3 regions of the Brevibacterium sp. LE-L genome follow, and region 2 is predicted to be linked to each of the others. Evidence: riboswitches for the same ligand, from Rfam matches in the RefSeq annotation. Region 2 holds a riboswitch; each other region holds the start of a gene.
What was found. A riboswitch is a leader RNA that binds a small molecule or an ion and turns the genes downstream of it on or off. The one in region 2 is predicted to bind thiamine pyrophosphate.

Region 1 (5,207 bases), 2.1 Mb from region 2:
CTCGACGAGGTGTCCATGGAAGCGAAGTCCTGGGAGCTGCTGCGCAGCCTGTCGGCGAAGATCCCGAGCGTGCGCGTACCGATCGCCGCCCTCTCCGGCGGTCAGCGGCAGACGGTCGCGATCGCCCGGTCCCTCCTCGGTGAACCTTCGCTGGTCATGCTCGATGAGCCGACTGCGGCGCTCGGTGTGGCGCAGACCGCCGAGGTGCTCAACCTCATCGAACGGCTCAAGGAACGCGACCTCGGGGTGCTGCTCGTCAGCCACAACATGGCCGATGTGCAGGCGGTGTGCGACCGGGTGCACGTGCTGCGTCTGGGCAAAGACGCCGGCGACTTCCCGGGAGACGAACGCACCGATGTGCTCGTGGCAGCGATCACCGGAGCCAGCGACAACGTTGTGACCAAACGCGCAGCACGAAGGGGTGAGCGTCGATGACCCGCAATTCCTTCATCACCGATGAGCGGATCTCGTCCGAAGGCATCGTCAGCACATTCATCCGCCGCGTCAAAGAGGGCCAGCTCGGGTCATTCCCGGTCATCCTCGCCCTCGTCGTCATCGTCATCGTCTTCCAGACCGCCGACAGCAATTTCATCTCCCCGGCCAACCTCGTCAACCTCTCGACGCAGGTCGCATTCCTCGCGATCCTGGCACTGGGCATCAACCTCATCCTGCTGCTCGGCGAGATCGACCTCTCGCTTGCGCAGCTCGGCGGCCTGGCCGCCTCCCTGCTCGGAGTGCTCGTGGTCAGGCAGGGTGTGCCGCCGGCGATCGCGCTGATCATCATGCTGCTGCTCGGCCTCGTCGTCGGTGCGATCCAGGGCTGGTTCTTCGCCGTCGTCGGCATCCCGGCCTTCGTCGTGACCTTGGCCGGTCTGCTCGCCTTCACCGGTCTGACGCTGACGACCCTGGGCACGCAGAAGAACCTGTCGATGTCGGACACCTTCGCCTTCGATTTCGCCAGCTACTACTTCCCGGCGGTCTGGGCCTATGTGTTCGGGGCGATCGCGATCATCGGCTTCGGAGCAGGCATCATCTACTCGAAGCTGCGCCGTCACCGCGAGGGACTCAACGCTCCGAGCTGGACCTCGGTGATCGTGCGCATCGTGCTGCTGACCGCGATCGTGTTCGGGTTCCTCGTCCTCGTCAACCAGGACTTCGGCCTGGCGATGCCGTTCTTCCTCATGATGGTCATCGCCATCGGCATCGATCTCGTGCTGCGCAAGACCCGTTACGGCCGTTCGATCTACGCCGTCGGCGGCAAGGTCGAGGCGGCCCGACGTGCCGGCATCCGAGTGACCTGGGTGCGCATCAGCGTATTCATGGCCGCCGGCGTGCTCGCGGCGCTCTTCGGCTTCGTCAAAACCGGTGTGACGACGAACGCCGGATCGACGCTGGTGAGCACGCAGGACCTGCTCAACGCGATCGCCGCAGCCGTCATCGGCGGCACCTCGCTCTTCGGCGGCCGCGGAACCGCGTGGGCGGCCGTGCTCGGTGCGCTGGTCGTCGGCGCCATCAACAACGGCCTCTACCTCATCGGCTTCAACTCCGATGCGCAGCAGATCATCACCGCGCTCGTCCTGCTCACCGCCGTCGTCATCGACGCACTCAGCCGCCGCGGCCAGAGGTACGTCGGCCGCGGTTAGCCGAGAGCCGTCCGTCCTCGGGTATGGTCCGGCGGTCAGGCGCCGGAGAGCAGACTCGCTTCGACTGCCGGAGTGATCGGGTCTCCCGCGCCCGTGGTGATGAGCCGGTGAAGGCTGTCGTGGGCATTGCGCGTCCACCCCTGTGCGCAGCCCTCATAGCAGGCCAGCATCGGGATCAGCCCCACATGGGTGAAGGTCAGCCGGGCACCGGAGCCGGCCGGCTCGATGTCGAAGCGCACGGTCGTCCCGGCCCATTCATCGACGCCCTCACCCGCTCCGAAACGATTGTCGAGGATCCTCCAGACGACGCGTTCGCCGGGGACGAGCTCGGTGACCTGCACGCGAGTGGTGTGGATCTGCGGCACCGTATAGACGAATTCGCCGAGGCGGTCGGTCGCGCCGTCGATGCGCTGCGACCACCAGCCGCGCACATTCGTCACGGCGGCGTAGACCTCCTGCGGTGACTGCGGCACCTCATAGGTGAAGGTGAAATCCGACGATGACATTGCGTCGGGCGTAGATGTGGGATGTGCTGTGGTCATGGCGAGGCTCCTTTGCCGTTGTCTGCCGATCCCAACTTGCATCAAACAAGTTGATGAAGTGATGATCCCACGCCTGCTTTCATCATGCAAGTATCAAGGTAGAATCATTCTCATGCTGGGCAGAACGTATGACAACGAAGTGTGCTCCATTGCGCGCTCGCTCGAGATCGTCGGCGAACGGTGGAGCCTGCTGATCATCAGGAATGCGCTGTTCGCGGGAGTCACCCGCTTCGGCGACTTCCAGAAACGGCTCGGAGTGGCGACCAATGTGCTCACGACCAGGCTCGATGGCTTCGTCGAGGCGGGGATCATGTCCCGGAACTCGGGGTCCGGCGGGGTCGAATACCATCTCACCGACAAGGGACGTGATCTGCGCGGAGTGCTCATCGCGTTCACCGACTGGGGCGATCGTTGGCAAGCCCCTGCCGGGCGGCCGATCATCTACCGGCACGATGACTGCTCGGGTGAGGTGCATAGTTCGATCCGCTGCGATGTCTGTGGTGGGAAACCTGACGCCGTCACCGCCTCGAAGGGTCCGGGCATGCCTGAGGAGAAGTGGTCGCACCGAACTGACTGACACAGGCACCCGATACGAATGGGCGTGGGCAGGTGCCGGGGCGGGGCTGAGGGGTCGCTCGTGTCCGACGGGGCTGATAGAGTCGAAGCCAATGACATGGGGTGCCTCATGACGTTCCGCTCGGGCCGAGAAGTCCAGGCGGAGTTCGGCGAGGCTGAGAGAACACCCATCGAACCTGATCTGGGCCATACTAGCGAAGGGATCGTCATGGTTGACTTCGACCTGCGTTCTGCCAATGCGCGACTGCGTGCAAGCAATCCACTCATCCAATGCATCACGAACACCGTCGTGCAGCAATTCAGCGCCAACGTGCTCCTGGCCATCGGTGCCTCCCCGGCGATGCTCGACCACGAAGCCGACGCCGGGCAGTTCGCCGGCATCGCCAGCGGCGTCCTCATCAACTTCGGCACCGCCTCGAACCACCAGCTGCTCGCCGCCGATGCCGCCATCGACGTCGCCAACGCGGCCAGCAAGCCCTGGGTCCTCGATCCGGTGAGCGTCGGGGCCGTCGACTTCCGCACCTCCCGCATCCGTCGTGCCGCCGCCGACCACCCGACCGCCATCCGCGGCAATGCCTCCGAGATCGCCGCGCTGGCCGGAGTCGGCCTCGGCGGACGCGGAGTCGACTCCACCGATGACGTCGATGCGGTCCTTCCCGCCGCCGCGAAGCTGGCCCGAGAAACCGGGGCGATCGTCGCAGTCTCCGGACCCACGGACGCGATCGTCGCCCACATCGACGGCGCCGACCATGTCGCCCGCATCGCCGGCGGCCACGAATACATGCCGCTGGTCATCGGCACCGGCTGCTCGCTCGGAGCCGTCACCGCCGCCTACCTCGCCGCCGCTCGCGGTGGACTCGCCGATCCCGACGCCGACGCCTCGGCGGTGAACGCATCGGAACACACCACGAGCGGTGAGGCCGCCTCGGCGAGGTTCGAAGCCGTCGTCGCCGCCCACGCCCACTTCGCGGTCGCCGGCGAAGACGCCGCCGAGGGAGCCAAAGGACCGGGCAGCTACTCGGTGAACTTCCTCGACGCACTCCACGCCGTCGACGACGACCGGCTCGCACAGGCCAGGGTCAGCCTCGACACACTCGCCGCGGACGAAGGCGCGCGGGCATGACCGCCGGATCCGCGCACATCACCGACGATCTGCGCAACGCTGCTGACACCGACCGCTTCGTCGGCATCGACACCCGCCTCTACCTCGTCACCGACTCCGCCCAATGTGAGGCGGCCGGTCGCACCGTTGCCCAGACGGTCCAGGCCGCGGTCGCCGGGGGAGTCGGCATCATCCAGGTCCGCGACAAAGACATCGATGACGGCGAGTTCTATTCGCTCGCCCGTCAGGTCATCGCCGCCGTCGACACCGCCACCCGCGGCACCGACCGCATCGTGCCCGTCGTCCTCAACGACCGCGTTGAGGTGGCCCGCCGCCTCATCGACGAGGGCGAGACCATCCACATCCACGTCGGCCAGACCGACACCACCGTCACCGAGGTGCGCGCCGTCGTGGGTGAGGCACCGCTCATCGGTCTCTCGGCCGCCACCAGCGCCGAATTCGCCGCCGCCCGGGACACCGGCGTCGTCGACCTCGTCGGCATCGGTCCGGTCTATGACACCACGACGAAGGCCGACGCACCCGACGGCATCGGACCCGACCGCCTCGGCAAACTGGTCGCAGAGGCAGGCATCCCCGCCGTGGCGATCGGCGGAATCACCGCCGACCGAGCTCCTGACCTGAGCGGACGCGGGCTGATCGGGATCTGCGTGGTCTCGGCGATCTGCCTGGCCGATGATCCGAAGGCCGCCGCCGAAGACCTGCTGTCGGCGTTCGCGGGACGCGATCACGACGGCCGCGCGGACAGCGCAGGCAGCACCGCCGGCGGCCAGGCATGAGCACGCGCCCGCCGATCACGCTGACCATCGCCGGCACCGACCCCAGCGGGGGAGCCGGAATCCACGCCGACCTCAAGACCTTCACCACGCGCAAGACCCTGGGCACGAGCGTCATCACCGCCCTCCTCGCCCAGAACACGCACGGGGTGTCTCGGGTCTACCCGATCGACGATGACTTCGTCGCCGACCAGTTCGACTCCGTGCTCGAAGACATGCCCGTCGACGCCGCGAAGTCCGGGATGCTCGGCGGCCGATCCCTCGTCGACCTCGTCGTCGCCCGCGCCGCCGAAGGCCTGCTCGGCTTCTACACCGTCGACCCGGTGATGATCGCGACCTCGGGCCATCGCCTCCTCGAGTCCGACGCCGTCGACGCGGTCCGCACCCACCTGCTGCCCGTGGCCGACCTCATCACTCCCAACCTCCCCGAGGCGGCCCTGCTCCTGTCCGAGGACGAACCCGAAGCGCAGACCCCCGACCAGATGCGTGACCAGGCGCTTCGCCTGCTCGAACGTGGGCCCGGCGCCGTCCTCCTCAAGGGCGGGCACGG
Region 2 (5,207 bases):
TCTCGACTGGCTGACCCCCGAGGAGACCCTGCGCCCCGACATCACCAGCGAGCTCTGCCACGGTCAGGATTTCATCCTCAAGGCCGCGCTCACCCATCTGGGCTTCCCGGTCTGAGACTGCGGTTCTCACAGACACCATTTTCTACATTCCGTAGAATAACCTTGGTAGACTGGTGGCGACGCAGACGATACCGCTGGTCGGGGCCGTCGTCGGCGTCTGGGTTGGCCAGGCCCCGAGGGAGAGGTTCGAGATGTCTGCCCAGTCCCCAATGCCCGAGTCCCACACCCCCGAAACACGTCCGGCTGATGCCCGGCCGTCCGAGTCCGGTCTCAACCGGGAATTCGGCGTCCTCGTCGGCTTCGACGGCTCCGAACTCGCCGGTCTCGCGGTCCGCTGCGGCGCGCTGGAAGCCGAACGACGCAAGACCACGTTGACCGTCGTGACCGCATATCCGCTGCCGACGATGATCTACCCGAACATGGCGTCGATTCCCAGCGAGCCCGAGGACGCGATAGCGAAGCAGGAAGCGGAGAAGATCCTCGCCGAGGCGGTCGAACTCCTCCGCGATCATCCCGGAGAGAAGAGCTTCCGCACCGTGCCCGGCGATGCGGCCGGCTCGCTCATCGCGCTGAGCACCGATGCCGAGGTCATCATCCTCGGCGCGCGGGGCCGAGGCGGCTTCATGGGCCGCGTCCTCGGCTCGGTGTCCACCGCCGTGCCGGCTCACGCTCACTGTCCGACGATCGTCGTCCCCCACCATGCCGCGAACGCCGAGGCGGACGGACCGGTGGTCGTGGCCGTCGACGGTTCGGACACCGGCCGGGTCGCCATGGTCACCGCGGCCGCCGAAGCCGCCCTGCGCCGAACAGCACTCGAAGTCGTCGCGGTGCTTCCGGCGGGAGAGGAATGGCTCTACTGGTACCCCGAGCTCGAGCTCAGCTCCGAAGTCACGGGACGGCGGCAGAAGCAGATCGCTGCCGGACTGGAGGAAGAGATCGCGCAGCTGTCCGAGCAGTTCCCGGATCTCGAGGTGTCCTCCTCGGTGCCGGTCGGTGACCCCACGCAGACGCTCGTCGAGATCAGCGCCAGGGCGCAGCTGACGGTGATGGGCACGCGCGGACGAGGACGGTTCCGCAGCGTCCTGCTCGGCTCCGTCTCACGCGGAGTCCTCAATCATGCCGAGGGCACGGTGATGGTCGTCCCGAGCTGACAGCAACGGCACCTGACAGCGCAGCGGCACCTGAGGGTCCGCGGACCGGACAGCTCCGTGCCGGAGCCCGCTCTCCCCTGTTGTACAGTGGTGGCTACGACAGGGGAGCGCCGTCAGGGGCGCTGAGAGTGCAGAAGAAGCTGCAGACCCTCGAACCTGATGCGGCTAGGACCGCCGAAGGAAGTCGAGACTCTTCACCCCTCCTTGTATGAGGAGGCACAATGCCGAAAACCACCACACCGAAAACCACCTCCGCCGCGGCGACCGCACACACCAGGGCTCCGAAATCGAAGCAGTGGCGGGTCGTGGACTATGTCACCACCGCCGTGCTCGGCATCGCCGTCGGGCTCGTGTTCTGGGTGTTGGCGCTGAGCTGGAAGGTCCTCGAACTCGCCTTCCAGGCCTTCCCGCCCTCGATCGGGCTCATCGCCGGCCTGTGGGTCCTCGCCGGCCCCTTGGCCGCTGCGATCATCCGCAAGCCCGGAGCCGCGCTCCTGTGCGAACTCATCGCCGCCATCGTCGAGGCGGTCCTCGGCTCACACTTCGGAGCCACCGTGCTGCTGTCCGGGTTCATTCAGGGCCTCGGTGCCGAACTCGTCTTCGCCGCCTTCGGCTACAGGCGGTTCACGCTCTGGATCACCGCACTGTCAGGGGTCGTGGCCGCGGCGTTCATGGCTGTGAGCGAGAACATCATGTACAACGCCGAATGGCAGTTCGGCTATCAGGCGATCTACGCGGTGTGCGCCATCGTCTCCGGCCTCGTCCTCTCCGGCATCGGCGCCTGGTACGCGTATCGGGCGATCGCAGCCACCGGGGCGCTGAGCTCGTTCGCCTCCGGTCGCCTGCGCTGATGGCACTGCCGATCACGGCACGCGGATACTCGTGGACGCATGCCGATCGCGATACACCGGCTGTCGGGCCCCTCGACATCGACATCGCCGCGGGTGAGAAGGTCCTCCTCCTCGGCCCCTCGGGGGCCGGCAAGTCGACTCTGCTCCATGCCATCGCCGGCGTCCTGCCCGAGGAGTCCGGCGAATCCAGCGGTGAGCTCCTCGTCGGCGGCGAGGCTCCGAATCCTCGCCGAGGCGGCACCGGACTGGTCCTGCAGGATCCCGATTCGCAGGTGATCTTCTCCCGCATCGGCGACGATGTCGCCTTCGGGATGGAGAACCTCGGTCTGCCCGCCGAGACCATCGAGGCTCGGATTCCCTCGTCTCTGCGTGCCATGGGACTCGACCTGCCCGCCGAGCATCCGAGTGCGGCGCTGTCCGGCGGGCAGAAGCAGCGTCTAGCTCTGGCCGGCATCCATGCGATGTCGCCGGAGGTCATCGTCCTCGACGAGCCGACGGCCAATATCGATCCGTCTTCCGCGCCCGGCGTCCGTGATGCCGTCCTTGCCGTGCAGGCCGAGACTCAGGCGACCATGCTCGTCGTCGAACACCGCGTGGGGCTGTGGCTCGATCACGTCGATCGGGTGATCGTGCTCGGCCGGCAGGGAATCCTCGCCCAGGGCGCTCCGAGTCGGGTCTTCGGTCATCCGAATCTCTCAAGCGTTCTCATCGACTGCGGGATCTGGGTGCCCGAGGATCCCTCACGATCCCGCGATGACCGTACCCGGTCGCTGAGCGGATCCGGCCGGACCGATGGTGAGCCCGAACGGTCACGGGTCCTGTCCGACCGGGCGGACGACCGCCTCGGCGAGGTGCTGCTGCGCACGGAGGAACTCAGCGTTGCGCGACCGCGGATGCGCGCGCCCGCGGTCGCCGGCCTCGATCTGAGTCTGCGCGCCGGGCAGGCGCTCGGCCTCGTCGGCCCGAACGGGGCCGGGAAATCGACGACAGCACTGACCATGGCCGGGCTCATTCCCGAATTCGCCGGTGCGGTCCACGCCGAGGCAGAGCTGCGTGACGGACTCAGACGCACCCGCCCCTTCGCCTGGCCTTCTGCTCAGTTGGCCCCGCGCATCGGGATGGTCTTCCAGGAACCCGCGCATCAGTTCCTCGCTTCCAGCGTCGCCGGCGAACTCGAACTCGGTCCGCGACTGGCCGGCTGGTCGAGTGCCGAGATCGCGACACGAGTGGATGACCTGCTCGTGTCACTCGGTCTGGCCGAACTCTCGCAGACGCACCCGCAGAGCCTGTCCGGAGGAGAGAAACGGCGCCTGTCGGTGGCGGCCATGATGGCACCTCGACCGCGAGTCCTCATCGTCGACGAGCCGACCTTCGGTCAGGATGCGCTGACGTGGGCGGGACTGGTCGAGATGTTCCTCGATGCTCTCGCGCACGGATCTGCGGTCGTGGCGGTCAGTCACGATCAGGCGTTCCTCGAGGCGATCGGGGCCGATCTCCTCGATCTCGGCGACCACGGTGGTGGGGCCACGACTCTGTCCGCCGACGTCCAGGTCAGGGCCGGTGATCGCGGTGAGTAAACGACTCGTGCGGGTGCGCTCCTCCCCCACCGAGGCGGCCGTTCCGGATCCGGGCCAGCTCATTCCCGTCATGCGCAGCACCCTCGTGGTTCGGTGCAACCCGCTGACGAAGATCGGCGTGGCACTCATCCTCATGGTCGGGGCTCTGCTGAGCATCGATCTGGTCTCGGCCGGAGTCGTCTTCGTCTTCTGCCTTCTTGCCCTTCCGGCCACGGGTCTCGACCTGTCGGCCGCGGCGAAGAGACTGTGGTTCCTGCCTGCCGGCGCCCTGCTCGCGGCCTGGGGTACCGCCTTGCTGGCGGAGAAGACCGGACCCGTCGTCGTCGACTTCGGACCGATCCTATTCACCACCGGATCGCTGTCCGCGGCCGCCGCGATCTTCCTCCGGGCTCTGGCCCTGGCGATTCCGCTCATCGTGCTCGCCTCGACGATCGATCCGCGCGACCTGTCCGATGCGCTCATCCAACATCTGCGCCTGCCCGAGGTGGTCGTGGTCTCTGTGCTTGCCGCCTCGCGGCTCCTCGGACTCCTGGTCAGCGAATGGCAGGTGCTGTCGATGGCGCGGCGAGCCAGGGGTGTGGCCGGAGGTTCGCTGCTGCGGAGGACTCACAGCCTCTTCAGCGGGGTGTTCGTCCTGCTCGTAGTCTCGATTCGTCGCGCCACCACACTGGCGATGGCGATGGAGGGCCGTGCGTTCGGTCGTCCCGGCCGGACATGGCGCAGGCGCTCACACTTCGGGATCCGGGATCTCGTGGTCGTGCTCATCAGCCTGGCCGTCTGTGCACTGGCGATCGTCGCCGCGCACCTGCTGGGGACCTGGAATCCGATCATCGGCTGAAGCTGAGCCGAAGCGCTTCAGTCCCGGGCCGACGGGCCTGCGAGCCGGCTGAGGAAGTCCTTGCCGAAGGCCCGCCAGTCTTCGAGAGCGTCCGGGCTCGGCAGCTTCGAGGTGGTGAGGACGACGAGAGTCTTGTCGTCGCTCTTCGCCTCGGCGGCGACTTCGACCTTGATCCCGCCGTCGAGGTCCGCTCGCCAGAAGGAGCGCTTCGCGGTCTCGGAGGTGCGGGGTTCTCCCTCGAGGGCCGCTCCGTTGAGAGTGCCGTCGACGAAGGAGGCGAACTTCGCGATGAGGTCGCTGCGCTGACCGGAAATCGTGCGGGAGACAGCCACGTCGAAGGTGCCGTCGGCACGCTGCCCCGGCACCCGCCGACCGATCTCCTGCTCGTAGGCGACGACTGCACCTTGGACCCACCAGCCGTGGTTGTCGACTTGGCCTTCGAACTGCGGATAGAGAGCGTCGGCAAGTTCTCTGTGACTCGCCGACGCTCCCCCGGCCGCCTCGAGGCGAGCGCGGGTGTCCTCCCACTTCTCGCCGAGGGCGGTCTCGATCGCCGGAATGTTCATCCCTCTGGTCGCCATGGCAGAAGTCTAATCTCTGCGGCGCCCAATAGCGACGGTTCAGGCCGGTCCGGCGATCAGTCGATCTTGAGTTCGCCCATCTCGTCCCAGCCTTCGCCGTCGATCTTGCGGGAGATGATCTTCGGGGTCGAGGCCAGGTGCGGGCGCAT
Region 3 (5,207 bases), 1.9 Mb from region 2:
GCGGCGGTCGGTGATGCCGAGCTCGCGGCGTGGTTCCCGGACGGACGCCGGCGGGTCTCGGTGGAGTACGCGCAGCCTGACCTGGCGCGCGTGCTGACGTCGATGAAGCAGAACCGGCACTTCACGCTGCTGCAGGCATGGCGCCGCTACGCCGACACCCAGAGCGGCGGGCAGAAGAAGTACGGGTATTCGCAGTTCTGCGCCCTGTTCGCCGACTACGTCAGATCGCATGACCTGGTCGCCGTGCTCCACCACGAGCCGGGACGGGCGATGCTCGTCGATTGGGCCGGTGACACGCTCGATCTCGTCGACGCGGTCACCGGGCAGGTCACCAAGGCGTACCTGTGGGTCGGGGTGCTTCCCTACTCGGGGGTGTTGTTCTGCCGCGCCTACGCGAACATGAAGTCGCCGGCGTGGCTGGACGCGCACGTGCGCGCGTTCTCGTTCTACAGGGGCGTGGTCCAGCTGGTGGTCCCGGACAACCCGACGACGTCGACGCATCCGCGGCGCAAGGGTGACCGGGAGCGGATTGTCAACGCCCGCTATCAGCAGCTCGCCGACCATTACGGGACCGCGATCGTCCCGGCCCGGGCGGGCAAGCCCCGCGATAAGGCCGCGGCCGAGAACGCCGTCAACGTGGTCAACAAGCGTGTCATCGGCTACCTCGAAGACGAGGTCTGGACGAGCCTGTCCGAGCTCAACGACGCGATCGAGCAGCGCGTCGACGAGATCAACCACGACCTGCGTCGGGCCGACGACACGACCCGGTGGCAGCGATTCGAGGCCGAGGAGCTGTCTTTGCTCGGTCCGCTGCCCGATGCGCGGTTCGAAGAGGTCGAGTGGAAAGAGCTCAAGGCAGGGCGGAACTACCACGTCACCGCCGATTCCCAGCGCTACTCCGTGCCCTATCAGCTAGCCGGGCGACTGTTGCGGGTCCGGCTGACGTCGTCGCGGGTGACGGTGTTCGACGGCACCGCGATCGTGTGTGAGCACCCCAGACTGTGGGGCCGCAAGGGCCGGTACTCGACGCTTCCCGAGCATGTGCCCAAGCAGCATCAGGGCATCGACGGCCTGTGGTCGAGGCGCTGGTTTACCGATCGTGCCCGCAGCGCCGGCCCGGCGACCGTGACGGTGATCGAGCAGGTCCTCGACCGGCAGACGATCGAGGCGCAGGGATATCTCGACTGCCAGAACATCCTGAGCGGACTCGGAAAGCAGAACCGGCAGCGGCTCGAGGCCGCCTGCCAGGAACTCGTCAACCGGGGCGGGTACGCCACCTACACGACGCTGAAGCGCATCATGGCTGCGATCGACAGCGACCAGAAGAAACCCAGGGCGCCGATCCCGGCCGCGTCCACACGCAAACGCGCAGCCAGCGCACCGAATGGACCCGATGTGTACGTGCGCGACGCGTCTCACTACGAGACCGGAGGGGAGGAGGCCCGGTGACGTTCACGAGCATCGATTACGACAAGTTCCGCCAGCTGCGGGTCACGCATATCGCGACCCGGTTCGAAGAACTCATCGACGACGAAGCCAACGACACGCTCACCCCGGAGCAGATCTTTCTCACCGCTACCGACGACGCACTCGAGCAGCGCCGGATCCACAAGGTCGACAAGCTCATCCGTGCCGCCGGCTTCCCCCTCCCGCAGGCATCGATCGCGGAGATCGACTACCGCGAGGATCGTGGCATCACCCCGGTGCGGATGCGTCGCTACGCCGCACACGACTGGCGAGCAGATCCCACCAACCTGCTGATCACCTCACCGACCGGCGGTGGGAAGACCTATCTGGCGTGCGCGCTCGGCATCGCGGCGTGTCACAACGGCCACTCCGTCGTCTACGCCCGGATGGACGACCTGGCCAGGAGGTTGGTGATCGCCCGCGGGGACGGTATCGCCCACCAGAAGCTGCTCAACGACCTCTCGCACACGGATCTACTCGTGATCGACGATTTCCTCACCGTCGGGATCGACAGCGACGCTGCCAGCGATCTGTTCGCAGTGCTGGCGAACCGGGAACACCGGCTGCCAACGATGATCGCCTCGCAGACGGGGCCAGCGCACTGGGTGGCCGAACTGCCGGACCGAGTCGCTGCGGACTCGATCGTGAACCGGCTGTCGAACCAGGCCCGAAAGATCAGCCTCGGCCAGATCGACATGCGCAGGCTCCGCCACGAGCAAGCCCGCGCCGACGACGGCTACTGGGAGTAGCCGCCAGGACGACAGGTGCCGGCCCCGAGCACACGCTCGGGGCCAGTACCACTCCCACCGAGCACCAGTACCAGGTACGTGGACTATCCGTACCAACCGACGCTACGCGCCACTTGAAGGTGGCATCATCGAGAACTGCGGGCATTTCGTACCGGAAGAACGCCCTGAATCTCTCGCTATGCGACTGCGAGACTTCTGGGATCGTCACGAAACGATCAACTGACAGAACCCGCATTGTGTCGCACTGCATCTACCAGGAACCCCGTGCGGTTCCAAAAGTAGTTGTCCTCTTTCCGTCGTTCGGTATCATTCAAACGTATTGAGATAGTTCAAGAGCTTTGCGCGAGCCGGAAGGCAGTCTCGGCAACTTCGCGCACATCAAGACTGAGTGCAAGGTCTCCGTGTTCGAGGTCTTCGATTGAAAACCAGCGTGCTTCCAGCGCGTCATCAGCTGCCACGGGTACCCCGGTTCGCCAGTCGCACCGCACCGCGACGAGGACGAAGTGCTGGAGGAGGGTGCCGGAGTCGTCGTGATGGAAGGCATCGACAGCGGTGAACACCTCGCGTGCCTCACCGTGCACGCCGGTTTCCTCATGCAACTCGCGTAGGGCGGCTTGCTGAATTGTTTCGCCGGTTTCGATTTTCCCCCCAGGGAAGCCCCACCGCCCGACATCTGGCGGGTTCGCGCGACGCACCAGCAGCACGTCGCCGCCACGGATGACTGCTGCGATCGTCGCGACGATCGGACGGGACGGAGAGGTGGAAGCACTCACTTGGACATTCCTTCGCTAGTTCGAACTAGAGCAGGTTCGACGGGTGTGATCTCAGCCGCAGATCCCGTGCAGCACCCCGTGTCACGTCACACCAGTCTACCGAGGATTTGTGCTGCTCATCGGTCGCTGGCTCTTTGCGAGGGAACGTTTATCCGAGGTCTTGCGTTCACTCCCGCCGCTTTTTTCGTGTACTGACGGAGGTGCGGGTTCCGTGCAGCAGGAGTGGAGGGCGCCGATGCCGCCGGCCGATCTCACCCGGAGCCCCTCAGAGGCTGGTAGTCCTCAGCGTCTCCGTGCTCCTGCCGACCGCATGGTTTTGTACCAGGATGGGGCCGTGGTCGGCTGCCCGTGTTGGTATTTGATCTTTCTATATGGTCCCTGACACCGTGGGCTGCACCGATCTGGTTCAGTGTCGGCGAATCACCGTCGACAGCCCCCGCCAGGATCTGCCGTGCTCCTGACCATCGGCGGCCCTAGCGTTCCACGGGAGTGCTCCCAGTTGTGGCCGAATGCGTTAGGGTAGTGGGCAGTGACACGGGGTGCCGCACCCAGCGGCTGAGATCACACCCGTCGAACCTGATCCAGTTCGTACTGGCGAAGGGAATGTCCGGATGACTTCAGCGCGTTCGAGATACCGATCCAGGTGTCCGCTTTCGGCGTGCCGTCATGGTGATCGACTTTCTTTCGCAGTGGAAGAAAGCGAGAGTTCATGTCTGTCTCATCATCCGCGGTTCTGCTCGGTGAGCTGAGGGCGCAGACCCCGTTGGTGCAGTGCATCACTAACTCGGTGGTCACGAACTTCACCGCGAACACCTTGCTGGCCATCGGCGCGGCACCGGCGATGGTCGACATCGTCGGCGAGGCCGGACCGTTCGCCCGTGTCGCCGGGGGCCTGTTGGTGAATCTGGGAACGCCGATCCCGGAGCAGCGTGCGGCGTCCGAGGAAGCGGTCGCCGTGGCGAACGATGCGGGCACGCCGTGGGTGCTCGATCCGGTCGCGATCGGGTCGCTGCCCATCCGGACAGCTCTCGCCGAGAAGCTCGCCGCCCAGCACCCGTTCGCGATCCGGGGCAACGCCTCCGAGATCCTCGCGCTCGCGGGGGCCGGAACGGGTGGCAAGGGCGTCGAAAGTGCGGATGAGACCGAGGCGGCCGCACCGATCGCGATGCGGTTGGCGAGAGACCTGCGCACAGTCGTGGCGGTGTCTGGGCCGGTGGATCTGGTCACCGACGGTGAGCGCATCCTCCGGGTTTCAAACGGCGATCTGCCGCTGACGAAGATCACCGGCGGTGGGTGCGCGCTGGGTGCGCTGATCGCGGCATTCGCTGCCATCCGTGGTGAGTTCTCACCGGTCGAGGCGGTGGCTGCTGCGCATGTCGTGTACGGGATCGCCGCTGAGCGGGCCGCTGCAGAGACGGCGGGGCCCGGGTCGTTCGCTGCCCGTCTGCTCGACGCGCTGTACGCGATCAGCGCAGCGGAGGTGAGCGCGTCGGAGCAGGTGCGCGCCGAGACGGCGCCGGGCGGTGGGGCGTGAACCTCGGCATCTACCTGGTGACCGATCGTGCGCTCTGCGGTGAACGGGGCGTGGCGGAGACCGTGCGGGCAGCCGTCGATGGCGGGGTGCGCACCGTACAGCTGCGCGACAAGCATGCCGGCTTCGATGCACATCTGCGTGAGCTCGAACGTCTGGCGGAAGCGATCCAGGGCCGCGCGCTGCTGCTGGTCAACGACCGGCTCGATGTCGCGATAGCAGCGAGAGAACGCGGCATCCCGGTCGACGGGGTGCATCTTGGGCAGGGTGACCCCGCCGTGCGATCGGCGCGCGACGAGTTCGGCCCCGATGCCGTGATCGGCCTGACAGCGAACAGTGACGAGCACCTCGCAGCGGTGACGCATTTACCCGAAGGCACTGTGGACTACCTCGGCATCGGCGTGATCCGCCCCACGGCCACCAAGCCGGACCATCCTCCGGCGCTGGGGTTCGACGGCTTTCGACGCCTGGCGGCCGCGGCGTCGGTGCCCTCGGTCGCGATCGGCGGCATCGGTATAGACGATATCGCCCGGCTGCGCGACGACGGCGCCGCAGGGGCTGCCATCGTCTCCGCGATCTGCGCCGCCGAAGACCCCAAGGCGACCGCGCGCCGATTCGTGCGGGCCTGGGGCTGAGCACGAACCGCCCCTGATTCCCAAACCTCATTCCCCGAACAGAACATGGAGA

Region 1: it holds a riboswitch for thiamine pyrophosphate, as region 2 does, so the genes downstream of both, thiM (hydroxyethylthiazole kinase) here and ACQE2J_RS15130 (ECF transporter S component) in region 2, are expected to answer to the same signal.
Region 3: it holds a riboswitch for thiamine pyrophosphate, as region 2 does, so the genes downstream of both, ACQE2J_RS06230 (NUDIX hydrolase) here and ACQE2J_RS15130 (ECF transporter S component) in region 2, are expected to answer to the same signal.

Annotation. Positions count from the first base shown of each region.
Region 1 is NZ_CP189759.1:1,255,740-1,260,946, forward strand. Features, by position in the region: gene ACQE2J_RS05620 (ATP-binding cassette domain-containing protein) at 1-435, shown strand, start outside; gene ACQE2J_RS05625 (sugar ABC transporter permease) at 432-1,643, shown strand; gene ACQE2J_RS05630 (SRPBCC family protein) at 1,679-2,185, opposite strand; gene ACQE2J_RS05635 (winged helix-turn-helix transcriptional regulator) at 2,298-2,762, shown strand; TPP riboswitch at 2,850-2,982, shown strand; gene thiM (hydroxyethylthiazole kinase) at 2,970-3,884, shown strand; gene thiE (thiamine phosphate synthase) at 3,881-4,660, shown strand; gene thiD (bifunctional hydroxymethylpyrimidine kinase/phosphomethylpyrimidine kinase) at 4,657-5,207, shown strand, end outside.
Region 2 is NZ_CP189759.1:3,315,138-3,320,344, forward strand. Features, by position in the region: gene ACQE2J_RS15120 (DUF4916 domain-containing protein) at 1-115, shown strand, start outside; gene ACQE2J_RS15125 (universal stress protein) at 252-1,211, shown strand; TPP riboswitch at 1,303-1,411, shown strand; gene ACQE2J_RS15130 (ECF transporter S component) at 1,433-2,062, shown strand; gene ACQE2J_RS15135 (ABC transporter ATP-binding protein) at 2,062-3,639, shown strand; gene ACQE2J_RS15140 (energy-coupling factor transporter transmembrane component T family protein) at 3,632-4,477, shown strand; gene ACQE2J_RS15145 (hypothetical protein) at 4,495-5,058, opposite strand; gene ACQE2J_RS15150 (putative quinol monooxygenase) at 5,115-5,207, opposite strand, start outside.
Region 3 is NZ_CP189759.1:1,389,079-1,394,285, forward strand. Features, by position in the region: gene istA (IS21 family transposase) at 1-1,449, shown strand, start outside; gene ACQE2J_RS06225 (ATP-binding protein) at 1,446-2,216, shown strand; gene ACQE2J_RS06230 (NUDIX hydrolase) at 2,546-2,989, opposite strand; TPP riboswitch at 2,980-3,078, opposite strand; TPP riboswitch at 3,515-3,610, shown strand; gene thiM (hydroxyethylthiazole kinase) at 3,699-4,523, shown strand; gene thiE (thiamine phosphate synthase) at 4,520-5,155, shown strand.